Regions from separate parts of the Lysinibacillus sp. GW823-FHT06C08 genome, predicted to be linked through region 2. Evidence: riboswitches for the same ligand, from Rfam matches in the RefSeq annotation. Region 2 holds a riboswitch; the other holds the start of a gene.
The links. A riboswitch is a leader RNA that binds a small molecule or an ion and turns the genes downstream of it on or off. The one in region 2 is predicted to bind cobalamin.

Region 1 (5,348 bases), on a different contig from region 2:
ATGGAGGGAGTCCCTCATCATTTATTAAGTTTTCTGGAGCCGACAGAATCATTTTCAGTGGCCGATTATCAAAAGCTAGTCAGAGCGAAAATTGCTGACATACAAGCTCGTCATAAGCTACCGATTATAGTAGGTGGCTCAGGCTTATATGTACAAGCTGTTCTGTTTGATTTTCAATTTACTGATGAAAAAGTGGATGAGGCAGCACGTCAAGCCTATTATGATGAATTAGCGAAGCTTGGTCCTGAGGCCATGCACGGTAAATTAAAACAACTAGACCCTCAAACTGCAGAGGCCATTCATCCAAATAATACACGTCGTGTCATTCGCGCATTAGAGATGCTAGAATTAAGCGGTGTATCGAAGGCAGCTGAAGCTCAAAATCGAGGTGAAGTGCCTCTCTATAATCACTTGATCTTAGGTCTAGGTCAAAATATGTCACGAGACGTGCTTTATGACCGTATTAACCGTCGTGTCGATTTGATGATGGAGAATGGGCTTTTAGAAGAGGTCAGAGGGCTATGGCAACAAAATATCCGAGGTGTGCAGTCTATACAAGCCATTGGTTATAAGGAATTATATGATTATTTAGATGGTAAATGTTCGCTAGAAGGCGCTCTTGACAGCTTAAAACAAAACTCTCGCCGCTATGCGAAAAGGCAACTTACTTATTTCCGCAATAAAATGGATGTCCATTTTGTGATGACAGATGAGCAATTATAAAATTAAAGAAAAATTTCTAAAAATTACTAATTGATAAATTGGTAGAACGTGCTACTATAGGAATGAAGAGGTAGAAAGTTAGTAGGGAGGCTATTTGATGAAATCAATCAACTTGCAAGATACGTTCTTGAACCAACTACGTAAAAACAGTGTTTTTGTAACTGTATTTCTATTAAACGGATTTCAGTTAAAAGGGACTGTGAAATCATATGATAATTTTACAGTTTTATTATTGGATGCTGAAAATAAGCAGCACCTAATTTACAAGCACGCCATTTCTACATTCGTTCCAGCTAAACAAATAGAATTTTTAGAGACAGAAGCTTAAAAAAATTGTTAAACAGTTAGTGTGTTCTCCACACTGGCTGTTTTTTTTGCTACAGGCTATAATGATAGAGGAAATAGATATTTGGAGGACGAGTTTGATGAAATCAATGGAAACAACACAATTATTAGAACTATTAGATGCAAATGAAGACCTATATATTATTGATGTACGTGAAGAGGATGAAGTTGCACATGGCATGATTCCTGGTGCTCAGCATATTGCTCTTGGGACAATCCCAGAACGTCTAGAGGAATTAGATGAAACTAAGCCATATATTATCGTTTGTAAGGCTGGTGGTCGTTCAGCTAATGCTTGTTCTTATTTAGAGGCACAAGGATTTGATGTGACAAACCTAGAAGGCGGCATGTTAGCTTACGATGGTGAATTAGAATTTAAATAATGACATAATGAAAAAAGAAAGAGTGTATACTCTTTCTTTTTTCATATGCTTATTTTTGGAGTGAGTCCATGATAAGGCTAAAGTTTTTTTCAAAGTTCTTGTACGGGTTCACATTTTTTTGCCCGCGAACCTTTGAAGCATAGCTGGCAAAATTTAAACCAGCACCGTATATTTGTAAAGCGCCATTCGCAAGATCTCCCTTTTGTAAAAGCTCAATGCCATCCTTTAAGAAATTTTCACTCTCATCGAAATGACATTCCGCCATGTATTTATCTCCATTATAAAATAATTTCAAATTTTCCATAATGACATACGCTGTTTCTTCACTGATGGAAGCATCAACATTCATTAATAACTGATTAATCGGTTTCACTAACTGAGCGTAATGACTATCATAATTTTCACAAGTCTCTGCAATAGCGTTTCTTAATTCTCTTGCATTCATTCTAACTCCTCCTTAAAAGAAAATTTTATCCATACCTATGAAGTAATTAGCGATTCCTTTTCCCTTTATCTATAAATCGTACTCTATAATTTTCAGAAATATGTTACAATTATATCGGTGAAGGAGGGATTTTGTATGTTTCGTTCAATAGCACCCCCAACAATGTCTTGACAGTAGAATCTACTGTCAAGGCATACAATAACAGTTTGCTCATTTTCAATAGATTCTACTGTGTAGGTTAATGCTTATACGTAGAAAGTAGGAATTGTAATGAGCGGAAAATTAGCGTTTGTATTATCCATGATTATTTTTGGCGCAGTTGGTGTTTTTGCCAAGTATATCCCTTTGTTTTCAAGTGAAATCGCTTTTTGGATGAGTTTGATTGGTGCTTGTTTTTTGATAGTGATTTTTATTTATATAAAGGAAAGTTTAACGAAAAGAAGTATTCTCAAAAATAAGTGGAGATTAATACTTTCTAGTGTTGCCTTATGTGGGAATTGGATTTTCTTATTTCAGGCTAAGAAACAACAATTGCTAATGCTGCACTCAGCTATTATTTTGCACCAGTACTAGTAATCTGTTTATCTCCAATAGTCTTAAAAGAGAAGCTAGTTAGCAGAAAAATACTGTATGTCTGTGTGGCCATTTTTGGCCTATTTTTGATTGTCCAAAGTCAAGGCACTGGAGACAGTAAACATTTTATTGGCATTGTCTACAGTCTTATCGCCGCATGCTTTTATACAGCTCTAACATTTACAAATAAATGTATATGTGGCTTAAAAGAACCGGAAAATACAATTATTCAACTATCTTTAGCAGCTTTTTTCCTTTGTTTTTATATACTTGGGACAACAGGGTTTCAGGTTATGACACTCAGTTTTAAGTCAGTCCTATTATTAATGACATTAGGTATTGTCCATGCAGGGGTTGGATTTTTATTGTTCTTTTGGGGCATGTCAAAGCTGAAAGGGCAAAGTATAGCCATACTTAGCTATATAGCTCCACTAACATCATTAGTCATTTCAACGATGATTATTGGAGAAAAAATGACGCATCTACAAATAATAGGAGCGGTCCTATTATTAGGGTCAACATTGCTAAGCGAGCTAGAAAAAGAATAGGCATACGAGTATCGCATTTAAATATTGACAGAAGAAATATGCTGTCGTAGATTAAAAGTAGTTTAATACAAGCATTAGGTGCCCATTAAGGGAGAATAGGGAATAAAGTGAAAAGCTTTAGCGGACCCGCCACTGTAAAAGGGAGTTTAATAGTGAAGACCACTAGCTCATTGCTGGGAAGGTACTATGAAATGTTGAACTTAAGCCAGGAGACCTGCCTATTTGCTTTAAGTGGATATAGATGATGGAAAAGTCTGTAGTTTATTTGTCATGACAATAAACTACAGGCTTTTTATTTTGTCTTCATGAAGAACGAGAGGAGAAATGACAATGCAATTATTACATGACACAATTCAAAACATTCAAGGCGCTAATAAAAATAGTAGGGAGCAAGCAAGGAAGCGAATAGATATTCTATGTAAGCCGCCAGGTAGCCTAGGTAAATTAGAATCCATTGCTGTGCAACTTTCTGGGATTACAGGACAATTATATCCGGTGATTGATCAAAAGGTGATGATTGTCTGTGCAGCAGATCATGGAGTTTGTAAGGAAGGTGTGACGACGAACCCACAAGATGTTACTTTATTTCAAACATTAAATTTTCCAAAAGGAGGTACGGGTGTTTGTGCGATTGCAAGTGTGACGAATACGAAGGTTGTAACGGTAGATGTTGGAGTAAAGGATGATCTTCCACTCAATGCGGGCGTAATCGTTCATAAAGTAAAATATGGTACAGATAATATGGCACAAGGCCCTGCTATGTCTAGAGAGGAGGCCATTCAATCTATTGAAGTGGGGATTCGTGTGGCAACAGATGAAATTATAAAAGGAGCCAATCTACTTGGAACAGGAGAGATGGGCATCGGTAATACAACGCCGAGTACTGCGATTTTAGCTGTTTTGACTGGCTATGACTCAATTGAAATAACAGGGTTTGGAGCAGGTGTTGGTCAAGGAGGAATTGCTCATAAAGCAGAGGTCATTGAAAAAGCAATTACGCTCAACAAGCCCAATCCTAACGATATCATTGATGTTCTAGCTAAAGTTGGAGGGCTAGAGATTGGGGCTATGGCTGGTATCATCCTTGCAGCCGCAAGTTACCGAAAACCTGTTGTGATTGATGGATTTATTTCAACTATTGCTGCGCTTATTGCTTATCAAATTGAACCAAAAGTAAAGGACTTTATTATACCTTCTCATGCATCGGAGGAGCCAGGGGCTAAAATTGCCGCTGAATTACTAGGAGTGGAACCCATGCTAAACATGAATATGCGGCTAGGAGAAGGTTCCGGTGCAACACTAGCCTTTCCTCTATTAGATGCTGCTTGCTCAATGATGAAAAATATGGTGACACTGGAAGAAGCAATGAATCTTTTGGCTAAATAGTTACCGAAAAACAATTAAGCGCAAATAGTTAAGGAACAATTTGCGCTTATTTAATCAATGATAGACTCTATGCCCGATTCAACCTTCGCAAAGGTAAACGCCATTTCATCATATAGGAAAGAATACGTAATGCTGTAATTACCGCAAATAACATATAAAGGAAAATGTCTCCTGTAAAAATATCAAATCCAATAACAAGCCCTGCGAGAGCAGCCCAAACACCATAGACTTCGTCACGAAGAACAAGTGGTTTTCGTCTAGCTAATAAGTCACGCACGATTCCACCACCTGACCCTGTTAAGACCGCAGCTACAATGACAGCACTAATCGGCATATCCAGCTTTACAGCGTAGAGTGCGCCTTGAATAGCAAATGCTGATAAGCCAATTGCATCTGTGAAATTGCCCCAACGATGCCAGTGTTGAATCAAATGATGAGGGAAAATAAAAAATATGGTAATTGCTGCAAGTGCAATTTGAAACATCATATCCTGTCCCCATAATGTTGTGACAGGTAGCCCGATAAGTAAATTTCGGATAGCCCCTCCACCAAAAGCAGTGACGATACCGAGTATATAAACACCGAATAAATCGTATTCCTCTTCCATTGCAATAATTGCCCCAGAAATAGCAAAGGCAATTGTACCAATAATACTAAAAACTTCCCAAGCCATCCCTTTCACCCCTTCTATAAATAAATGAATCTCATTCCTAAAGCAGAAAGATCCTGTAAGTAACAAAATCTATGAATTTAATAGCCAAAATCCATCATTAAATACTCTTCTTGAAATAAGTCCGCACATTAGCTTAGCGTAAATTTCGCTGAGAAACAATAGGCAAGTTTTACAGGTACCTATACAAATTGATAAGATGTTAATGAAATAAAGAAAAACATCTGTTATAAGCGTTCATTACAAGTAGACGATTAGGGAATTCTAGCATAATC
Region 2 (5,348 bases):
CTAAAGGAGAGCATTCGGATATTGTAAAAGGTTTAAACATTGGGGCAGATGATTATATATTAAAGCCTTTTGATGAGGAAGAGCTATTAGCACGTATACATGCTGTATTAAGGAGAACCAAGATAGAAGACAAGGTGGTTGTCTTTGAGGGTTTACGCTTAGATAAAGAATCCTTTGAATTATATTATCAACAAGAGGCAATCCCATTAACACCAAAAGAATTTTCCATGATGTCCTTATTTCTAGATTATCAAAATAAAGTGTTTTCAAGAGAACATCTTATTAACACAGTTTGGGGTTATCATGTATCCATTGAGGATCGCACTATCGATTCCCATGTCCGTAATTTACGAGAAAAATTAAGGAAAAGTGGATTTCCTGCTGATGATTACTTGCAAACTGTTTGGGGAATCGGCTATAAATGGCAGAAGTTTGCGGATCGAAAGCCTTTAGAACATAAAAACTAGAAAACAACCTCTGCCAAATATATTGGAAGAGGTTGTTCGGATTATTGCGCTGTTAACTCATCTTCTGTTACCCATTTATGATTTTTCACTGCTTCACCATTCGTGGTTGAAGTGTAATCAACCATATAAACTGTGGTTGGTACGGCTTCTTTAATGCGGACGGTTGCTTTTTTCATGCCTTCCATATGAGTAGCAGTCGTTTTTACCTCTGTATCAGGGGACAGTGGTGCTTCCCCTACATCCATTAATTCCTCATGGATAATCCATTTATGATTCTCTACACGTTTGCCACCTGATGTTGGATCATAAGAAATGATATAGGCTGTAGTTTTATAGGCACCAACAATCGTCGCTTCAGCACCCTTCATCCCCTCCATATGCCCATCTGTAATCATAGCGGTACTTCCAACCGGAAATGCTGGATCTTCAGCTTTTCTTAATGTAGCCGGTACTTCTGCTGAGCTAGAATGGTTCATTGAGGAGTGATCCATTTCTGTTTGTTGCTCAGTCTCAGGAGTATTATCTGAAGTTGAGGAAGGCTCCGTTTTATCTTCAGAACAAGCGGATAAAGTAAGTAAAGCAACTGCTGATAATAGTCCACCTGACCATCTTTGCTTGAATGTCATATGAGATCCTCCTTTCTATTTGCCCTTACTGTAACAAACAAATATGCAGAAATGATGGACATTAATTATTACAAAAAACTTCTTTAGTCTATTGACTAAAGAAGTGGATGGAAGCGCTATTGAATGGGCATGATTTTCAATGTTTTTTGTAGTCGGTACGCTAAAATACCAGCGAAAATAGCTAAAACAATATCTTTTGGGAGTGGGGGAATCATCCAGAGCCACGCTAATTTATAGGAAAAATCCTCTGGCGCACTGGCCCATAGTTTATACGCAATAAACATCCAGTTTGTACCTACTAAATAATTGATAGCAGTTGCGATGAATGCGGCTAGCATATAGCTTTTCTTTGTACCACTTCGCTCTACCATTAAACCGGCAACATATGCTGCTAAAATAAAGGTGATAATGAATCCAAATGTAGGGCTTAATAGTTGACTGAATCCTCCACCAAAGCGAGCAAAGACAGGTGCTCCTGCTAATCCAATACACATATAGACTGTGCAGGCAAGCGCTCCCTTCCTACTACCCAAAATAAGTCCGGCTAAAATGGCAAAAAAGGTTTGTAGAGTAATCGGCACTCCTCCCACTGTCATAAAGGGCACAAAGGAAGTTATATTGGCACCGATCATCATGAGGGTAGAAAATATTCCGATATAGGCAATATCTACCGTCTTTAATTTTGGATGACTTTGTTCTGATACTGTTGACATGACTTCACCTCTAATTTCAAAGTATTTATCGTTAGTGTAAAAAACTAAAACAAATGTGTCAACTTAATTATAAGTGTAGGTTAACTTAAGTGTGTTGGAAATTCCTTGTAGACTAACTATATATAAAAATGTATGATAGAATCGTCATAATTTTTTAACTTTACATACTATTGGTGTGACATTTTAAACAATGTCACTTAAAAGGGAAGTCGGTGGAAGTCCGACGCTGTCCCGCAACTGTAACGAGGAGTCCTATCATGTTTATTTGCCACTGTTAAAAATGGGAAGGCTATTTATAGGATGATGAATCGAAGTCAGGAGACCTGCCAATAAGTAATACCTGTAATGCCCACGAGGATGCAAGCAATTACGGACAATAGCTGGATTTTCTGACTTTGTTTATTCGAGGGTATTTTTGTGCGTATTTTTGCATGAAATGCCTTTTTTTATTGAGTGCCAACTGAAGTAAGATCATCTGACCTACATTATGCGAAAGTATATTTAATTGCTTCATTCATCATCTTAGTAGGAGTTTAATGAATGAATAAAAAATTTATGTTATTTTCTTTAGTGCTTCTTTTAGTATTAATCGTATCCATGACACTTGCTGTAATGGTTGGATCTGTTTCGGTGACGCCATTATATGTATGGAAAGTAATTCTTTCGAAATTACCCTTTATACAACACTCAATAGAGCAAGATTGGAGTCGCTCACAGGAAATCATTATTTGGCAAATAAGAGTACCCCGTGTCATCCTTGCCGCTATTGTAGGAGCGGGTTTAGCCATTGCAGGGGCAGCGATTCAAGCACTTGTACGAAATTCCATTGCAGACCCATATATTTTAGGAATTTCTTCAGGAGCAGCAGTTGGAGCAACTTCAGTAATTATTTTAGGTGCTTTTTCATTTTTAGGTATCTACGCACTTTCTGTATCAGCCTTTATAGGGTCTTTGCTCGCAATTGGGTTAGTGTTTTTCTTATCGCGCGTAGGTGGCCGTGTCTCGATTTTTCGCTTGCTATTGGCAGGGATGGCGGTTTCCTTTATATTAACGGCCATTTCTAATTTTATATTAATGATGTCGAAGCAAGAGGGAGCTTTAAAGTCCGTTATGTTTTGGATGTTAGGCAGCTTAGCTGGAGCAAAATGGAATAATATTATTATTCCCGCCTCCATCTTTTTCATTGTGTTCGGGCTTTTATGGCTATTCTATCGAAATTTAAATTTGCTATTACTTGGGGAAGAGGCGGCGGTAACGTTAGGAGTGAATCTTCAACAATTTCGCATACAGCTCATTTTACTTGTCTCACTTTTAACGGGGGTACTTGTAGCAGTGAGCGGTTCTATCGGATTTGTGGGATTAATCATTCCGCATATAGTACGATTAATTGTCGGTTCTAACTATAAATATGTAATACCAGTCAGTGCTTTATTGGGAGGGATTTTCTTAGTTTGGGCAGATGCATTAGCTCGAATTATTATTGCTCCACAGGAAATGCCAATCGGTATTATTACAGCCTTTTGTGGGGGGCCGTTTTTCATTTGGTTACTCCGTCGTAATAATTATTCTTTCGGTGAAGGAGATTAACTTCCATGACATTAGAAGCAAAACAAGTATCATTCTCCATTTACGATCAGCGAATACTTCATGAGGTAAGTGTAAAAATAAAGGAAAAGCAATTTGTCGGGTTAATTGGCCCCAATGGTAGTGGGAAGTCGACATTGCTTAAAAATATGTATCGTCTCCTAAAGCCAGAAAGTGGGACAGTCTTGTTAAATGAACAAGATATTTTAAAGCAATCTAGTAAAGCCATTGCTAAAAATTTAGCCGTTGTTAGTCAAGAAACACCCGTATTATTTGACTTTACTGTTCATGATTTAGTCAGTATGGGAAGGACTCCACATAAAAAGCTATTAGAGCTTGATCAGGAGCAAGATTTTCAAATTGTAAAAGATGCTTTGAAGCAAACGGGCATATTGCACCTAGCGAAACGAAGCTTTAGCTCACTTTCCGGTGGGGAGAAGAAGCGTGTTATGGTGGCAAGAGCACTCGCTCAGCAAGCACAGGTCCTTATATTAGATGAACCAACAAATCATTTAGATATTCAACATCAACTTCAACTGATGGACTTAATTCAAACTTTGCATCTAACAGTAGTAGCCGCTCTCCATGACTTGAATATCGCTGCTATGTACTGTGACCAAATTTATGTTTTACAGCGCGGACGCATTGTTTGCCATGGTACACCAGAAGAAGTACTTACACCATCATTGTTGCGAGAAGTATTTGGAGTATTTGCTGATATTCAAACACATTCACTGACGGGTAAGCCGTATCTTACATATGTCCCTGAACAATTCGCAAGAGGGGGCAACCCTATTTAGTTTGCCACGATCATTCAACACCATCTAATAAAAAAGGGCGCTCCTTCATATAAGAGGGCGCCCTTTGTCATCTACTATTAAGATACCGCTTTTAAACCTGCAACTCCAATGATAATCGCAATGATGCTGATGATTCGTGCAAGGTTTTTAGATTCCCCAAAGAACATAATATTGACCAGCACGGCACCTACAGTTCCAATACCAACCCAAACAACATAGGCGATGCTTAGTTGTAAATAGTTGAAGGAAGCATATAAAAGTGCAAAGGATAAACCAAAGCCTCCGACGTATAATAATAAATTTCGTACGGTTTTATGTTGACTATAAAAGCGTAAACCAATGACACCGACTATTTCCGCCACTGCTGCTAATATAACGAATACCCAGCCCATTATGCATCCACTCCTTTTGTCGTACTAGTATCCTTCGATGGATTATCCGCCAATTTTAGGCCAATAACGCCCAATACTAAAATAACCATGAATATCCCTTTAATTGCATTAAAATCACCATTGAAAATAAAAATATCCATTAAAGTAGTACCAATTGCACCTGCTCCAGCGAAAATTGCGTAGACAGTACCCGTAGGGAGTTTTTCACAAGCCTTCGATAAGAAGTGAAAATCAACAGCGATAATAGATACAATAATGATCCAATGCCACCATGCATTTGCTACATTAAAACCGAATATCCAAAACAATTCAAATAAACTTGTTAGTCCAACATACATCCATTCTTTTTGCATAAATAAATTCCTTCCGTAGTAGAATATTATGACTGACATTCAGTCATTTTTAGAATAAAAGAGAACGCCACTTATGCGTGACGTAGGCCAAGTGCATGATATAAAAAGTCTAGAAGCTCAAGCTTAAGCTGCTGCATGGTTTCATCCTTGCTATCGTCAAACAAATAAATTTGTTCGGCAGCAGATTCGATTAGACCGATGATAAGCTTGGCTGATCGCGATGGATTAATGGAATCTCGAATGATTCCTTGTTGCTGAGCCGTTAATAAAAAATGACTCATCCAAGCATAGTAGGGGGAATAGATGTTTTCCCACTCTTTCAAATGCTCAGTTTGTGCAATACCCGCATAAATAAGTGCGACAATATCTCCATATTCTTTCGTAATTAAGAAAATCATCTCCACCACTTCTTC

Region 1: it holds a riboswitch for cobalamin, as region 2 does, so the genes downstream of both, cobT (nicotinate-nucleotide--dimethylbenzimidazole phosphoribosyltransferase) here and AC1Q6O_RS21565 (FecCD family ABC transporter permease) in region 2, are expected to answer to the same signal.

What each region holds. Positions count from the first base shown of each region.
Region 1 is NZ_JBXAHN010000001.1:926,973-932,320, forward strand. It holds gene miaA (tRNA (adenosine(37)-N6)-dimethylallyltransferase MiaA) at 1-723, shown strand, start outside; gene hfq (RNA chaperone Hfq) at 821-1,051, shown strand; gene AC1Q6O_RS04270 (rhodanese-like domain-containing protein) at 1,149-1,451, shown strand; gene AC1Q6O_RS04275 (hypothetical protein) at 1,501-1,896, opposite strand; gene AC1Q6O_RS04280 (hypothetical protein) at 2,167-2,469, shown strand; gene AC1Q6O_RS04285 (DMT family transporter) at 2,535-3,017, shown strand; cobalamin riboswitch at 3,077-3,253, shown strand; gene cobT (nicotinate-nucleotide--dimethylbenzimidazole phosphoribosyltransferase) at 3,348-4,403, shown strand; gene AC1Q6O_RS04295 (trimeric intracellular cation channel family protein) at 4,471-5,076, opposite strand.
Region 2 is NZ_JBXAHN010000014.1:17,431-22,778, forward strand. It holds gene AC1Q6O_RS21550 (response regulator transcription factor) at 1-467, shown strand, start outside; gene AC1Q6O_RS21555 (YdhK family protein) at 509-1,093, opposite strand; gene AC1Q6O_RS21560 (biotin transporter BioY) at 1,210-1,806, opposite strand; cobalamin riboswitch at 1,961-2,151, shown strand; gene AC1Q6O_RS21565 (FecCD family ABC transporter permease) at 2,347-3,393, shown strand; gene AC1Q6O_RS21570 (ABC transporter ATP-binding protein) at 3,399-4,190, shown strand; gene AC1Q6O_RS21575 (DMT family transporter) at 4,268-4,582, opposite strand; gene AC1Q6O_RS21580 (DMT family transporter) at 4,582-4,935, opposite strand; gene AC1Q6O_RS21585 (TetR/AcrR family transcriptional regulator) at 5,007-5,348, opposite strand, start outside.